2 regions of the Bradyrhizobium sp. Ken64 genome follow, and region 1 is predicted to be linked to the other one. Evidence: riboswitches for the same ligand, from Rfam matches in the RefSeq annotation. Region 1 holds a riboswitch; the other holds the start of a gene.
What was found. A riboswitch is a leader RNA that binds a small molecule or an ion and turns the genes downstream of it on or off. The one in region 1 is predicted to bind S-adenosylmethionine.
Positions count from the first base shown of each region.

Region 2: it holds a riboswitch for S-adenosylmethionine, as region 1 does, so the genes downstream of both, AC0L2F_RS08250 (O-succinylhomoserine sulfhydrylase) here and metX (homoserine O-acetyltransferase MetX) in region 1, are expected to answer to the same signal.

Region 1 is NZ_JBVVPA010000001.1:465,733-473,388, reverse strand. Features, by position in the region: gene AC0L2F_RS02280 (DUF2125 domain-containing protein) at 1-498, shown strand, start outside; gene AC0L2F_RS02275 (prephenate/arogenate dehydrogenase family protein) at 596-1,534, opposite strand; gene AC0L2F_RS02270 (pyridoxal phosphate-dependent aminotransferase) at 1,531-2,625, opposite strand; gene AC0L2F_RS02265 (chorismate mutase) at 2,660-3,508, opposite strand; SAM riboswitch at 3,713-3,792, shown strand; gene metX (homoserine O-acetyltransferase MetX) at 3,883-5,085, shown strand; gene metW (methionine biosynthesis protein MetW) at 5,099-5,761, shown strand; gene AC0L2F_RS02250 (alpha/beta fold hydrolase) at 5,884-6,747, opposite strand; gene AC0L2F_RS02245 (TIGR02594 family protein) at 6,948-7,656, shown strand, end outside.
Region 2 is NZ_JBVVPA010000004.1:2,046-9,701, reverse strand. Features, by position in the region: gene AC0L2F_RS08270 (MATE family efflux transporter) at 1-1,253, opposite strand, end outside; gene AC0L2F_RS08265 (hypothetical protein) at 1,470-2,522, opposite strand; gene AC0L2F_RS08260 (PAS domain-containing protein) at 2,646-3,056, opposite strand; gene AC0L2F_RS08255 (2'-deoxycytidine 5'-triphosphate deaminase) at 3,161-4,297, opposite strand; SAM riboswitch at 4,378-4,457, shown strand; gene AC0L2F_RS08250 (O-succinylhomoserine sulfhydrylase) at 4,528-5,724, shown strand; gene AC0L2F_RS08245 (SGNH/GDSL hydrolase family protein) at 5,872-6,864, opposite strand; gene AC0L2F_RS08240 (SGNH/GDSL hydrolase family protein) at 6,877-7,656, opposite strand; gene AC0L2F_RS08235 (OpgC domain-containing protein) at 7,656-7,656, opposite strand, start outside.

The DNA.
Region 1 (7,656 bases):
TCCGACCTCACGCCAAAGCCGTGGCCGCAGCGCTTCCGCGAGATCCAGGCCGCCGGCGGCCATATCGAGATCGTGCAGTCCCGGATCCAGCAGGGCGAGATGATCGCGGTTGCGGCCGGCACGCTCGGGCTCTCGGCCAACGGCCGCCTCGACGGCGAATTGCAGATGACGGTGACGGGTCTCGATCGCGTGATCCCCGCGCTCGGCATCGAGAAGATGCTGGAGGAGGGGGTGCCGCAGGCGACCCTCGATCGCGTTGCGCCCGGCGTGAAGTCACAGGACCTCAACAATCTGTTCGGTGCGCTCGACCGTGCCGTTCCCGGCCTCGGCAAAGTCATCAAGCAGAACGCCAATGCCGGCGTTGCCGCCGGCATCAATTCGATCGGCACCGAGAGCACGCTGGAAGGCAAGAAGGCTCGCAGCTTCCCGCTGAAGTTCGTCGACGGCGCTGTGCTGCTCGGCCCGGTCAAGGTCGGCCAGATCCCGCCGCTGTATTGATTGCTGTAGCCTGGATGGAGCGAAGCGCAATCCGGGGTTCTTCAATACAGCCGCAAGTCCCGGATTACGCTTGCGCTCCATCCGGGCTGCTTCAGTGCTACGGCTTGTTGCCGAGCTGCGCATGCGGCCGGCCGAAGTCGGGCGCGGCCGAGTCCTGGCCGATTTCGACGATGCCGCGGCGGATGGCGCGGGTGCGGGTGAAGTGGTCGAACAGCGCCTCGCCGTCGCCGCGGCGGATCGCGCGGGTGAGCTTGGCCAGATCCTCGGTGAAGGTGCCGAGCATCTCCAGCACGGCTTCCTTGTTGGCGAGGAAGACGTCGCGCCACATCGTCGGATCGGAGGCGGCGATGCGGGTGAAATCGCGAAAGCCGCCGGCGGAGAACTTGATGACCTCGGACTCCGTCACCTGCGCCAGCTCGTCGGCGGTGCCGACGATGGTGTAGGCGATCAGATGCGGCAGATGGCTGGTGATCGCGAGCACGAGATCATGATGATCCGGCGTCATGATTTCCACCTTGGCGCCCATCGCCGCCCAGAACGCGCGCAGGCGATCGGTGGCAGCCGCATCAACGCCCTCCGGCGGGGTGAGGATGCACCAGCGGTTGATGAAAAGCTCGGCGAAGCCTGAATCGGGGCCCGAATGCTCGGTGCCTGCGACAGGGTGCGCCGGCACGAAATGGATGCCGTTCGGCAGATGCGGCGCCATATCCCTGACGATGGCGCCCTTGACCGAGCCGACGTCGGAGATGATCGCGCCTCGCTTGAGATGCGCGGCGATCTCCTGCGCCACCGGCCCGCAAGCGCCGACGGGAATGCAGAGGATGACGAGATCGGCCTCCTTCACGGCTTCCGCATTGGTCGCCACGACCTGATCGACGATGCCGAGCTCCATCACGCGTGCGCGCGTCTTCTCCGAGCGCGCGGTGGTGACGATCTCGCCAGCCAGGCCCTGGAGCTTCGCAGCGCGCGCGATCGAGCCGCCGATCAGGCCGAAGCCGATCAGCGCGACGCGCTGGAAGTGCGGGGTCGCGCTCATCGTCCGGCCATGAAGTCGCGCAGGCCCTCGACGACGAGGCGGTTGGCCTCCTCGGTGCCGATGGTCATGCGCAGCGAATGCGGCAGGCCATAGTTCTTCAAGCCGCGCAGCACCAGCCCGCGCTTGGTGAGGAAGGCGTCGGCTGCGTCCGAAGTCTTGCCCTCGGTCGGGAAGTGGATCAGCACGAAATTGGCGACGCTCGGCGTCACCTTCAGCCCGAGCTTGCCGATCTCCTCAGCGAGCCAGTTGCGCCAGGTCTCGGTGAACTGCTTCGACATGGCCTGGTGCGCGGTGTCCTCGATCGCGGCAACGGCAGCGTACATCGCCGGCGTCGACACGTTGAAGGGACCGCGGATGCGGTTGACCGCGTCGATGATATGCTCGGGGCCGAACATCCAGCCGATGCGCAGCGCGGCGAGACCGTGGATCTTGGAGAACGTGTGCGTTACCACCGTGTTCTCGGTGGTCGCGACCAGCTCGATCCCCATTTCATAGTCGTTGCGCGAAACGTAGTCGCAATAGGCCGCGTCCAACACCAGCAGCACGTGCGACGGCAGGCCGGCGCGCAGGCGCTTGACCTCGTCGAACGGCAGATAGGTGCCGGTCGGGTTGTTGGGGTTGGCGAGCCAGACCAGTTTCGTCCGCGGCGTCACGGCTTTCAGGATGGCGTCAACATCCGCGGTGAGGTTCTTCTCCGCCGCGACGACGTTCCTGGCGCCGACCGCCATGGTCGCGATCGGGTAGACGAGGAAGCCGTGCGTGGTCGAGATCGCCTCGTCGCCATGGCTCAGATAAGTGTGAGCGAGCAGGTTGAGGATCTCGTCCGAGCCGGCGCCGCAGATGATGCGGTTGGGATCGAGCCCGAAGGTGCGCCCGATCGCTTCGCGCAGCACGCGCGAGGTTCCTTCCGGATAGTCTTCCAGATGATCAGCCACGTGCTTGAACGCCTCGATCGCCCTCTGCGAGGGCCCGAACGGCGTTTCGTTGGCCGAGAGCTTGAACACCTTGCGGCCCGGCTCCGGCACCGGGGTCTTGCCGGGCGTGTAGGGCGCAATATCGAGAATGCCGGGGTTCGGCACGGGGCGGGACATCTTTAACTCCGGAATGGCTTAAGCGGTTCGCGACTTACGATTTCGACCCGGTCGGGGGCACCGTATAGCGCGTTGCGTGGCTGCCGACGAGGGCCGTGGAGCGCACCGAGGCACCCGCTTCGATCAGGGCAGTCTTGATTTTGTCGAGGCTGCTCGTCGCGGTGACCGAGACCAGCAGCGCGGCGCCGTCGAAGGCGGTATCGGGCACCGCCACGATCTCGGCGAGCGGCGACAGGGCGCGCGCGACCTCGGCGTTCCACCCCGACACGCGCACGCTGAAGGTCTCGACCTCCGTCACCAGGGCGCTGTCGGCGACGCGCGAGACCGCGAACACGGGCAACGCCGCCGGATGGTCGGCGCGCTCGACGAAAGGCAGCCGCGCGATGATCTTCGGTGCGCCTTCTGCCTCCAGCTCCAGCCACCATGGTGTGCGGCTGGAGGTCGCCGAGACCAGCGCAAGGTCGCCCTTGGATTTCGCCACCGCCTCGACCGCTGCTTGCGCGCTGAAATGCGCGACGTAAGGCACGGTGAATCCGAAATGGAAGCGTACGGAATCGCGCATCGCGGGCTCGCTTGCCGAAATGTCGGCATGCACGGAGAACGGCGCCTGAACGTAAGTGAACGTCGCGATGATGACGCGCCAGATGCTCTCGACGGTGTCGAGCGGCAGGATGCCGCGATGGCGCTGGACGAGGTCACGCATCATGGCGGCCTCGCGCGCCGGACGGAACGCCGAGCCGACCTCCTGGGTCTGCTTCACCTGGATCAGGCGGTCGATGATGTCGCCGCGCTGCATCAGCAGGCGATGCATGCCCTCGTCGATCGCGTCGATCTCCTTGCGCAATTCCTGGAGCGATGGTGGCGCGGGCGGACGTTGGGACATGTCTGTGAGGTGCTGTTGAGAGGCGTTCCAATGCGGATCAGTCGAGCCGTCACCGCTGCGATGGATGTCCTGATTAGGCAGTCGGGGCTGCGAAAGCAAAGAGAATTGCAATGGGAAATCGGGCCTTTTCCGCCCGCGGCGCGACGGGCGAATTTGGGCGATCCGGGCCGCGACTTGACGAAAACCGCCTGAGACGGTAGTTTTTACCCGTTCCGTGGTCATTTGAGCCGGCCGGCTTGCAGCCACGTTAAAAAACTCGCTAAACAGGCCGGGGACGCTTTCGATCCCGGCCGAACCTATCGTTCAGGCCGGGTTTTTCATGGCCTGATGTCAATGCGGTCACTTCTACGATCGCAAACGAGGTCGATGGTCAGATGGTTGGCGTCCAGTCAATTCCGAGTCCCGCGATCACCGCCGACGAGCGGTCGCACGAGGTGGATCATCCGAGCTCGCAGCTCGCGCAGTTCGGCTCGGAGCAGCCGCTGCGGCTCGATTGCGGGGTCGATCTCAGCCCGTTCCAGATCGCCTACCAGACTTACGGCGAGCTGAATGCCGATCGCTCCAATGCGATCCTGATCTGCCATGCGCTGACCGGCGACCAGCACGTCGCCAATGTGCACCCTGTCACCGGCAAGCCCGGCTGGTGGGAGACCTTGGTCGGCCCCGGCCGACCGCTCGATCCCAGCGAGTATTTTATCATCTGCTCCAACGTGATCGGCGGCTGCATGGGCTCGACCGGTCCGGCTTCGATCAATCCCGCGACCGGCAAGGTTTGGGGTCTCGATTTCCCCGTCATCACCATCCCCGACATGGTGCGCGCGCAGGCGATGCTGATCGACCGGCTCGGCATCGACACGCTGTTCGCGGTCGTCGGCGGCTCGATGGGCGGCATGCAAGTGTTGCAATGGACTGCGGCCTATCCGAGCCGCGTGTTCTCCGCGCTGGCGATTGCCTGCTCGACACGACACTCGGCGCAGAACATCGCGTTTCACGAGCTTGGCCGCCAAGCGGTGATGGCCGATCCCGATTGGCACCATGGCGGCTATGCCGACCACGGCCTCCATCCGCATCGCGGGCTCGCTGTCGCCCGGATGGCGGCGCACATCACCTATCTCTCGGACGCCGCCCTGCATCGAAAATTCGGACGGCGCATGCAGGACCGCGAACTGCCGACTTTCTCGTTCGACGCCGACTTCCAGGTCGAGTCTTATCTGCGCTACCAGGGCTCGTCCTTTGTCGAGCGCTTCGACGCCAACTCCTATCTCTATCTGACCCGCGCGATGGACTATTTCGACATCGCCGGCGACCATGGCGGCGTGCTGGCGAAGGCGTTCGCGGGGATCCAGACCCGCTTCTGCGTGGTCTCCTTCACCAGCGACTGGTTGTTCCCGACCTCGGAATCGCGCGCGCTGGTGCACGCCCTGAATGCGTCGAGTGCGCGGGTGTCGTTCGCCGAGATCGAAACCGATCGCGGCCACGACGCGTTCCTGCTCGACGTGCCCGAGTTCTTCGACATCGGCCGTGCCTTCCTGCAATCGGCAGGCAAGGCGCGCGGGCTCACTGCCAAGAAAGCTTAAAGGACGGCTAGCCATGTCTGTACAGGAAGCGTTGCCGCTGGGCGGCGTTGCGACCGGGCAGCCCGGTGATTTTCGCGCCGACCATGTGCTGGTGGCCGAGATGGTCAAGCCGGGCTCGAAGGTGCTCGACGTCGGCTGTGGCGAGGGCGACCTGCTCCAGCTGCTGGAAACCCGCGGCGTCGACGGCCGCGGCATCGAGCTGTCGCGCGAGGGCGTCAACCGCTGTGTCGCCAAGGGCCTTGCAGTGGTGCAGGGCGATGCCGACACTGACCTCGTGAACTATCCGGATGACGCCTTCGACTACGTGATCCTGTCGCAGACGTTGCAGGCGACGCGGCAGCCGAAAGTGGTGCTGGAGAATTTGCTGCGCATCGGCCGCCGCGCCATCGTGTCGTTCCCGAATTTCGGCTTCTGGAAGATGCGGCTCCAGCTCCTGATCGGCGGCCACATGCCGCGGACGGAGAATCTGCCGGCAAGCTGGTATGACACCGCCAACATCCATTTCTGCACCATCAAGGATTTCGTCGAGCTTTGCGACGCGATCGACGTCAAGATGGAACGTGCCGAGGCGCTCGACCTCTACGGCCGTCCGCTGCGGCTGCGGATGCCCTGGTGGGTGTGGAATCTGTTCGGCGAGCAGGGCGTGTTCTTGCTGACGCGAGGCGGCAGGAAGTAGGATTCCCGTAGCCCGGATGAAGCGTAGCGCAATCCGGGATTCTATCCGCGGAGGCGAAGGCCCCGGATTACGCTTGCGCTCCATCCGGGCTACGCGACGGAGCGTATGATGACGTCTTCGCGCTAATGTGCCGCCAGCGACCTCGGATCGCGCACCGGCCATCTTCCCGCTTCCACCAGCGTGACGAATCGTTCCACCGTTTCGTTGAACAGCGCGGGCTCTTCGAGATTGAGCACGTGGCCGGACTTCGGAAACATGGCGAGCCCCGCCGCAGGCAGATGCTTCTTGAGGAAGAGGCTCGGAGCGATGCACGGATCGTCCTCGTCGCCGCAGATGATGAGTGCCGGCGTCGTGGCGGCCCTGATCGCGTCCGTCATCGTAAAGATCGAGGGACGGCCGGCCTGGAAGCCGCGCATCGTCCGCGCCGATCCCTTGGCGTCGTGTCGCGCCAGGGCGGCGTAGAAATCGGCGTGGCCGCGCGGGTCCTTCACCAGGAAGGGAATCCGGCTCGGCGCCTCGCGCGTGACTTTTGCGACTTCCGCGGAGCCAAGCATCTCGAATTGCTCCGCGTTGGCGCGGCACTGCTGGCGCCAGGCGTCGAGGTTCTCGATCTCCGAGCCTGAGCCGACGCCGGCGAGCGTCATCGACAGCGCACGTTGGGGCGCGTTGAGCCCGATCTGGAGCGACGAATAGGCCCCCATCGAGAGGCCGACGAAGTGCGCGCGTTCGATCTTGAGATGATCGAGCACCGCGAGCGCATCGGTGTAGAAATGCGTGTAGCCGTAGACCTCGCCATCAGGGACGTCCGATGGCGTGTAGCCGCGCGCGGAATAGGTGATGCAGCGATGGCCGCGCGAGAAGTAGCGCATCTGCGGCTCCCAATTGGTGTAGTCGGCCGCGAATTCGTGCAGAAAAAGTATCGGCGTGCCCGTGCCTGCTTCTTCGAAATAGAGGCGGCAATTGTCTTTCGTGAGGGCGTGAGGCATCCGGTTTTCTCCCTGAGGTGGCTGCGGCATTGGAATGCCGTCCTGCGGTCAGCGCATACGATCCTAACACTTGTTAATCGTCGTCCAAATTCTTCGGGACCGCGTCTTGTTCTTGCCACATCGGGATACTGATACAGCCCGCGGATGTCGGCCACCGCACGGGCCGATTGGGAAGTGGGGGTGTCAACGAAGGATGAAGAATGTTCGAGTTGTTTGCGTCTCGCCTGTCGCGCTGTGTCGTCGCGCTGGCTGTTTTCTTTGCGGCGGTCGCCGCGCTCACCTCTCCGGCGTCAGCACGATCTCATCGTCATAGCGCAGAGCGGCACGCTTACGCGCATCACGCCAGCAGACATCATCATTTCCGGTATCATGCACGCAGCTCGCGCTTCGAGCGCGGTGCGGCGCAATTGCAGGCGAGCGGCTTCGGCAACACCTTCGCCAGCTATGACCCGAACGCCAATAGCGGCGGCATCGCCATGAGCGGAAGCGGTGGAATGGCCATGAGCGGCAGCGGTGGAATGGCCATGATGGGCAGCGGTGGAATGGTTACCAGCGGTGGGATGACCACGCGCGCCAGCCGTCGAATCGCCATGCGGCGTGGAGGTGCGATCGCCATGAACGCGAACGTCGGCGGCATGGCCAATAGCGCGATGAGCAGCGGCGGCTTCGGCGGCGGGTCGGGCCTCGTGTCCGAGGCACGCCGCTATGTCGGCGGCAATCCGACCGGCCGAGGCAGCCTGTGGTGCGCGCGGTTCATGAACATGGTGCTTGAAAAGACCGGTCACCGTGGCACCGGCTCCGACATGGCGAATTCGTTCGCGCATTACGGCACGCGCGTCTCCGGTCCGCAGGTCGGCGCCATCGCGGTCATGTCGCGCGGCGGCCGGGGCGGTCATGTCGGCATCGTCA
Region 2 (7,656 bases), on a different contig from region 1:
CGCGCGGTCTGCGCCAGCACCGGGCCGATCACCTTCGCAGCACCCTGCGACGAGAAATACATCGTCGAGGCGAGGCCGATGAAGGCGTAGAACGGCGCCACCGTCGACAAATATTGATGGCTGGTGGCGCGCACGGTCGCGCTGTCGGTGAAGATGTTGACCCAGAGATCGGGGAAGGCCGCGACCAGGCACGCCGGCGCGCCGACGGCGACGAAGGCGCTCGCGCCTGCGATCCAGGCAATGCGCCGGGCGCGGGCGATGCGGCCGGCGCCGACCGCCATGCCGATCATCGGCACCGAGGCGATGCCGAACGAGAACGCGATCGAGGTCAGCAGGAATTCCAGCCGCGCACCGATGCCGTAGCCGGCCAGGATCGCCGTACCGAATTTCGCAAGCATGTGGGTGAAGATCGAGATCGTCAGCACCGATTGCAGCGGCGAGAAGCAGGCGATGGCGCCCACTTTGAGGATGTCGAAAAACATCGCCCATTGGATGCGAAGTCCGCGCAGCTTCGGCGTCACGCGGGCGCGGCCGGAGAACAGGTACCAGCCCATCACGCCGATATTCATGCAATAGGCAATCAGCGCGCCGGCGGCGACGCCGCGCATGCCGAATTGCGGCACCGGACCGAGCCCGAGGCCGAGCGTGCCGCCGAGCACGATCTGCCAGGCCGCGGAATTGAGGATCAACAGCGACGGCAGCTTCATGTTGCCGGTGCCGCGCAGGACGCCGGCCATGGTGTTGAGCAGCCAGGGCAGCACCGCACCGCCGAAAAATACCTGGGTGTAGGCGATCGCATGCGTCAGCACATCGCCGCGGCCGCCGAGCATTTCCAGAACGCGCGGCCCGAAGATCAGCATGCCCAGCATGAAGACGAGGCCGAAGCTGATGCCGATCAGCAGCGCGTGCGCGGCGAGCGTCCCGGCACGCTCGCGATCGCCGGCGCCGAGCGCGCGCGCGATGGCGGAGGCCACCGCGCCGCCCATCGCACCGCCCGACATGGTCATGGTCAGGATCACTGTCGGAAACACCAGCGCCATCGCGGCCAGCGCTTCCACACCAAGACGTCCGATATAGGAGGTCTCCGCAATTACCGTGCAAGTGCCGGCGGAGAGCGCGACCACGTTGGGCCAGGCAAGTCCGAGCAGCGTGCGCAGGATCGGCCCGTCCATCAGCGCGCTCCTCACGGGGCGCGGAGGCGGCGGCAGCGGACGCTCCTGTTCATCGACCGGAATCTCGGCGATGTCTGACATGTCCTCTCCGGGAGAAAGCGCCATTTGCGGCGCGGCAATGCGTAGGTGTGCCAATGAATTGGTTCGCGCGCAGGGCGCAACGAGAGGCTTGTTAGCACGACACGCAGCGATTCCTCCTGCGCTAGGTGCAGGCGTGCCCTGCGGCAGCGCATTTCAGCCCGTGGAATTGCGACTCTCAGTCTCCGTGGGGCCATCCTTCGAGACGCCCGCGCGGCATTACCCAATCGTCCAGACCAATGGCGGACGGCCGGGCGGTGTCGGGGACAGGTGCACGCCGATGTGCCGCCCGCATCCGGCCGCAAGCCCTTCGAACAACCCCGCCAGTACTTTGGCGCAAGCAGGGTGGTTATCGGCGACGCCGTCCATCAACTTCCAGCTCTGCTGACGGATTTCGAATGTGCCTTCGGATTGCGTCGTCTCAGCCACATCTTCCTGCGCGACAAACAGCGCGTCGAGGAACGTCGCGAACTCGCCCGCACCGCCGCGGCCCATCGACAGCGCCGCAGCGACCTCATCGAAATATTGCATCCCGATCAGCTTGCCCGTGAGGTGCAGGAGATAGCCCGCATCCTCCGGACCGAACAGCTGCACCATCACGGGCGCGGCGGTGCGCACATATTCCATCGCATAATTGCGATAGGCTTTTTCCAGTCGCGGTCTTGGCCAGCTTGCGACCGGCAAGGCCGGAGCCGCGGCGGCATCGAACAGCGGCGCTTCGAGATGCCGCGCGAACACGAGGCGCTGGTCGAGCTCGAGCGGGTGGTCGTATTGGTGATAGTAGCCTTCGAGCCCGTCCTGGCCGTCGACGCTCTGCTTGGTGCAGACGAACCCCAATCTGGTATCGCCGAGCGCCACACCATTGTTGGCGTGCCAGCCACGCAGCATCGCGCGCGAGACTTCGCCCGGCACGCCGCAGATGGCAGTGCCTTTCCAGATCCAGCGCGGCGGCGGATAGCGGATCCAGGCTTTGCGGTCGCTCTCATACATGTATTCGACGTGCACGCCGCCGATCCAGTTCGAGAGGTAGTGATATTGCGCGGCGGCGACTGCCGGCGGCAGATGGCTCAGCCCGAGCTTCTCCAGCCCCGGCAGGAAGCGCTCCTGCTGCTGGCGGCGGAACACGCGAAAGACGAACTCCGCAGCATCCGCCGTGCCGCGACGCGTGACCACGGTGAGGATCAGGCCGGTGAAATAGGCGTGATAGAGATCGGCAACCGCGCGCCAGCGCTTCCACTGAGCTTCCTGCGCGACGTCTGATGCGGCGGTCATGTTCGCTCCCGATCGTTGTTTTGATCGAGTGTGTCACTGCATCCGGCGACGGACAAGCCGAGCCGCACGCGGGGCGCCCTGCACGCCGGCGCGCCAATTCCGCATCACGAAGTTTGCGCAGCCCTAAATTTGCGCAGCCTTGGCGGCACGCTCGCGCTCGACGCGCTCGGTGACGTCGCGCGCCATCGCCACCGATCCCTGCACCACGCCAGCGGCGTCCCGCACCAGCGCAAAGGTCATCTCGATGTAGAGCTTGCGTCCGCCCTTGTGCAGCGCGCGGGTCAGTGTCGGCTTGCCCGCAAGCTTCATCGCGCCGCTGGCAAGCGCGGCCTCGAAACCCTTCCAGTGCGCGGCGCGCAGATGTTCGGGAATGATCAGGTCGAGATTCTGGCCCAGCGCTTCGTCCGCCGAGAAGCCGAACAGTGCGGACGATGCGCGATTCCAGCGCATGATGGTGCCGGAGCGATCCGAATAGATCAGCGCATCCGCGACGTCGTCGAGGATTTTTGCGTCGAGTTCGGATGAATTGGTCATGTCAGCACCTTGTAGCCCGGATGGAGCGCAGCGTAATCCGGGATCGTGCCACAAGTGAGACTTTCCCGGATGACGCTTGCGCTCATCCGGGCGAGGGGTGATCGCTACACCCGGAAATGCTTGCTCAGTTTCAAGCCCTGGGCCTGGTAGTTTGAGCCGATGCGCTGGCCGTACATGGCGTCGGGGCGGGCCAGCATCTTCTCGTAGACGAGGCGGCCGACGATCTGGCCGTGCTCGAGGATGAACGGCACCTCGCGCGAGCGCACTTCGAGCACGGCGCGCGAGCCCAGCCCGCCGGCGCCGGCATAGCCGAAGCCGGGATCGAAGAATCCGGCATAATGCACGCGGAACTCGCCGACCAACGGATCGAACGGCACCATCTCCGCGGCGTAATCGGGCGGCACCTGCACCGCCTCTTTCGACGCGAGGATATAGAACTCGCCTGGATCGAGGATCAGGCTGCCGTCGGGGCGGGCCGAGATCGGCTCCCAGAACTCCTCGACGGAATAGCCTGCGCGGCGATCGACGTCGATGACGCCGGTGTGGCGCTTGGCGCGGTAGCCGACGAAGCCGCCGCTCTTCTCGCCGGAAAGATCAACAGAGACGGCGACGCCGCCGGTGAGATCGGCATCGTCGATATCGACGAGACGCTCGGTCGCGTGCAGCGCCTCGAGGTCGTCGATGTTGAGGATGGCATCGCCGGTGCGGAAGCGCACCTGGCTCAAGCGCGAGCCCTCGCTGACCAGCACCGGGAACGTCTTCGGGCTGATCTCGGCATAGAGCGGGCCGTGATAGCCGGCACCGATCATGTCGAAGCGGCGGGTGCCGTCGGCGATCACGCGGGTGAAGACGTCAAGCCGGCCGGTCGAGCTCTTCGGGTTGGCGGCCGCGACGATCTCCGGCGGCAGCGCGAGGCTTTCGAGCAGCGGCACGATGTAGACGCAGTTGGTCTCCAGCACCGCGCCGTCGGCGAGACTGAACTCGTGCAGCTTCAACTCGTCGATGCGCTCGGCCACGGTGGCACCGGGACCGGGCAGGAAGCTGGCGCGAACGCGATAGGCGATGTCGCCGAGACGCAAATCGAGGCTCGCCGGCTGGATCTGGCTTTCGACGAAGTCGTAAGCGGGCAGGATGAGACCGCCCTCCGCCATCGCCGCGATCATGCGGTCGGGCAGGATACCATTGGCGTCGGCGGCAACCGTGAACGTCAACCCGGGGTCCTCATCAGGGATCAAACACATCCCGACATGCGGGAAATATGAGCGTTTTACGGCTATCCGATGGACGTCTTGACGGAAAGGGCATTGCGGAATATGAGCATGACTTATCCCGTGGTGATTTGAGCCGGCCGGCTTGCAGCCACGTTAAATAAGTCGCTAAACAGGCCGGGGACCTCTGTGATCCCGGCCCGTGGAGATATTCCAGGCCGGTTTTTTTGTGACCATTTTCGGTGGTCACTTCAGGAGGTCCTATGTCGAAGTCCCCGGCGCCAACCGCCCACTACCGTCCCGAAACCCGCCTGGTCCATTCCGGCACTTTGCGCTCGCAATATGGCGAGACCTCGGAGTCGCTGTTCCTGACCCAGGGCTACGTCTACAACAGCGCCGAGGAGTGCGAGGCGCGGTTCAAGGGCGAGGACCCCGGCTTCATCTATTCACGCTACTCCAATCCGACCATCTCGATGTTCGAGCGGCGCATGATCGAGCTCGAAGGCGCCGAAGCGGCCCGTTCAGCCGCGACCGGCATGGCCGCGGTGACGACCGCGATCCTGGCGCCGCTCAAGGCCGGCGATCACGTCGTGGCCTCGCGCGCGCTGTTCGGCTCGTGTCTCTACGTCGTGCAGGATTTGCTGCCGCGCTACGGCATCGAGACCACGCTGGTCGACGGCCTCGATCTCGACCAATGGCAGCGCGCCATGAAGCCGAACACCAAGACGTTTTTCCTGGAGAGCCCGACCAATCCGACGCTCGACGTGCTCGACATTCCCGGCATTGCCGAGATCGCGCACAGTGGCGGCGCGCGGCTCGTCGTCGACAACGTGTTCGCCACCCCGATCTGGCAGAGCCCGCTCGCGCTCGGCGCCGACGTCGTGGTCTATTCCGCGACCAAGCACATCGACGGCCAGGGCCGCTGTCTCGGCGGCATCATCCTGTCCTCGGAAGCGTTCATCGCCGAGCACATCCACAATTTCATGCGCCAGACCGGCCCGTCGATCTCGCCGTTCAACGCCTGGGTCCTGCTCAAGGGCCTGGAGACGCTCGCCGTGCGCGTGCGCGCGCAGACCGAGACGGCGGCGCGCATCGCGGACGTGCTGGCGAGCCATCCGAAGATTTCGCGGCTGGTGTTTCCCGGCCGCGCCGATCATCCGCAGGCTGCATTGGTGAAGAAACAGATGCGCGGTGGCTCGACGCTGGTCGGCCTCGAGGTCAAGGGCGGCAAGCAGGCGGCGTTCCGCGTGCTCAACGAGCTCAAGCTTGCCAAGATCTCGAACAATCTCGGCGACGCCAAGAGCCTCGTCACGCATCCGGCAACGACGACGCATCAGCGCCTGAAGCCGGAGGACCGCGCCGCGCTCGGCATCAGCGAGGGCTTCATCCGCTTCTCGGCCGGGCTCGAGCACGCGGACGATCTGATCGAGGATCTGACCGCGGCGCTGGAGAAGGCGTGAATTATTGTCGTCCCGGCGAAGGCCGGGACCCATAACCACAGGAAGCAGTTTGGCGAAGACCCAGAGTTAAGGGGGGGAGCGGTACGAACACCGCGCACCATTGATGGATCACGCGGTATGGGTCCCGGCCTTCGCCGGGACGACAAGTCACATCGGCCGATAGGTCCGCACGTCCGCGGGCACGTTGACGCCGAGCTTGATCTGGCCGACGGAGCGGATGATGTCGTCGCCGAGGAGCTGGGCGAAGCAGGCGTAGCCCCAATCGTTCATGTGCAGGCCGTCGGCGATCACGAAACTCTCGACCGGAAGCGATTGCTTTTCGTGCCAGTCGCGCATCACCTCGAAGCGCGGGAAGATGCCGACGTGACGGAGCTCGGCGACCTTGCCGAGCAGCTTCACCATCTTGCCGGCGCTCTCGGCGCGCTGGTTGACGGCCGGCGAATATTGCGGATCGACCAGCACGACGTCGGTGCCGCCGGCGGCCTGGATGCGGCTGATGCCGTCCTCGACCAGCTTCGCGGTATCGCCGGGATCGAGATTGCGCAGCACCGCATTGGTGCCGACCTGCCAGATCACCAGATCCGGATGCACGTCGATCACCTCTTTCTGGAGGCGCTTCATCATCTCGGGCGCGTCCTCGCCGCCGACGCCGGCATTGACGACGGTGATGTCGGCGGTTGGATAGTGCCGGTGCAGCTGCGCGGCAAGGCGATTGGGATAGTTGAACTCCGGCGAGCTGGCGCCGAATCCGGCGGTCGACGACGAGCCGAACGCGACGATGACGACGGGCTGGCCGGCGACGAGCTTGCCCGCGACATGCGGCAGCGAGCCCATTGCCTTCGCGCCGCCCTTCGGCGACAGGCAGGGGACACGGCTGAAGACGTCGCCGGCGGATTTCGCGACCTGCTTCACCTTGTCGATGGCGCGCGCCGTGATGCCGCGCTGATCGGGGGACGTCGCGGCGATGGTCGTCTGGGACGGTGAAGCGAGAGCCGGATCAGCCGACTGCTGCGGGGCCGGCGTTGCCTGTGCGGCCTGCGTCTGCGCGTGCGACTGCGAGGCCGGACTCAGCACCAGCAGCAGCGCTGCTGCGGGCACAGCCAGCCATGCCGTCAGGCAAAAAGGGCGGAGAGAACTCATTAACGCTAGACCTCAATTTTGCTGCTGGGCCGGCTCCAGATGCGCAGCGTCGATCACGAACTGTGCCAACGCCCGGCCGAGGCAATCATGGACCTGTTTCGCCAGCTCAGGCCCGCGCGACGGGCTGAACAGGTCGAACTGCCCCTGATCATTCCACTGCCGCATGATCGCGAACCGATCGAACAGCGGAATATCGTGCTCCTGCGCCACCACCCGCATATTGTCGAGGTATGGCGGCACCGAGATCATGGTTTCGGTACGCGGACTGTACTGCAAATTCATCAAGACGACGTCAGCCCCTGCCTTTTGCAACGCAACAACCCCTTCGGTCACCGCGCCACGAAAATCATCGGGATCGATGGCTCGGATAGCATCGACGGTCCCGGTCTGCCAGATGACCAAAGTAGGCGTTTTTGCTTCCATCAGCTTAACGAAGCTGGCGGCCGCCTCCTCGGCCGTCTTCTTGCTCTGTATTTCTACGGAGACGTGCACCGTCTCGGTCGGCGGCAGCTTGTCCTTCAGGATGGCCTGCATCCGCGCCGGATAAGAGGCGTCCTCGGAAGCCGGAATCGTGGTCGAACGGCTGCCGATGACCAGGATTTCGAGCGGCTTGCCGGCCTTGATGGCATCGGCGACCTTGGGAAGCTGGCTTTCGCTGGTGAGCAGATAGGACGGCACTTCACAGGCTGCGGGCACGGCTGAAGCAGCCGGCGCAGCATCATCCGCGCGCGCCGGAGGCGCGGCGAGACCACCGCACAGCAGGATCAGGCTCAGGAAAACCTTCGCCTTCAT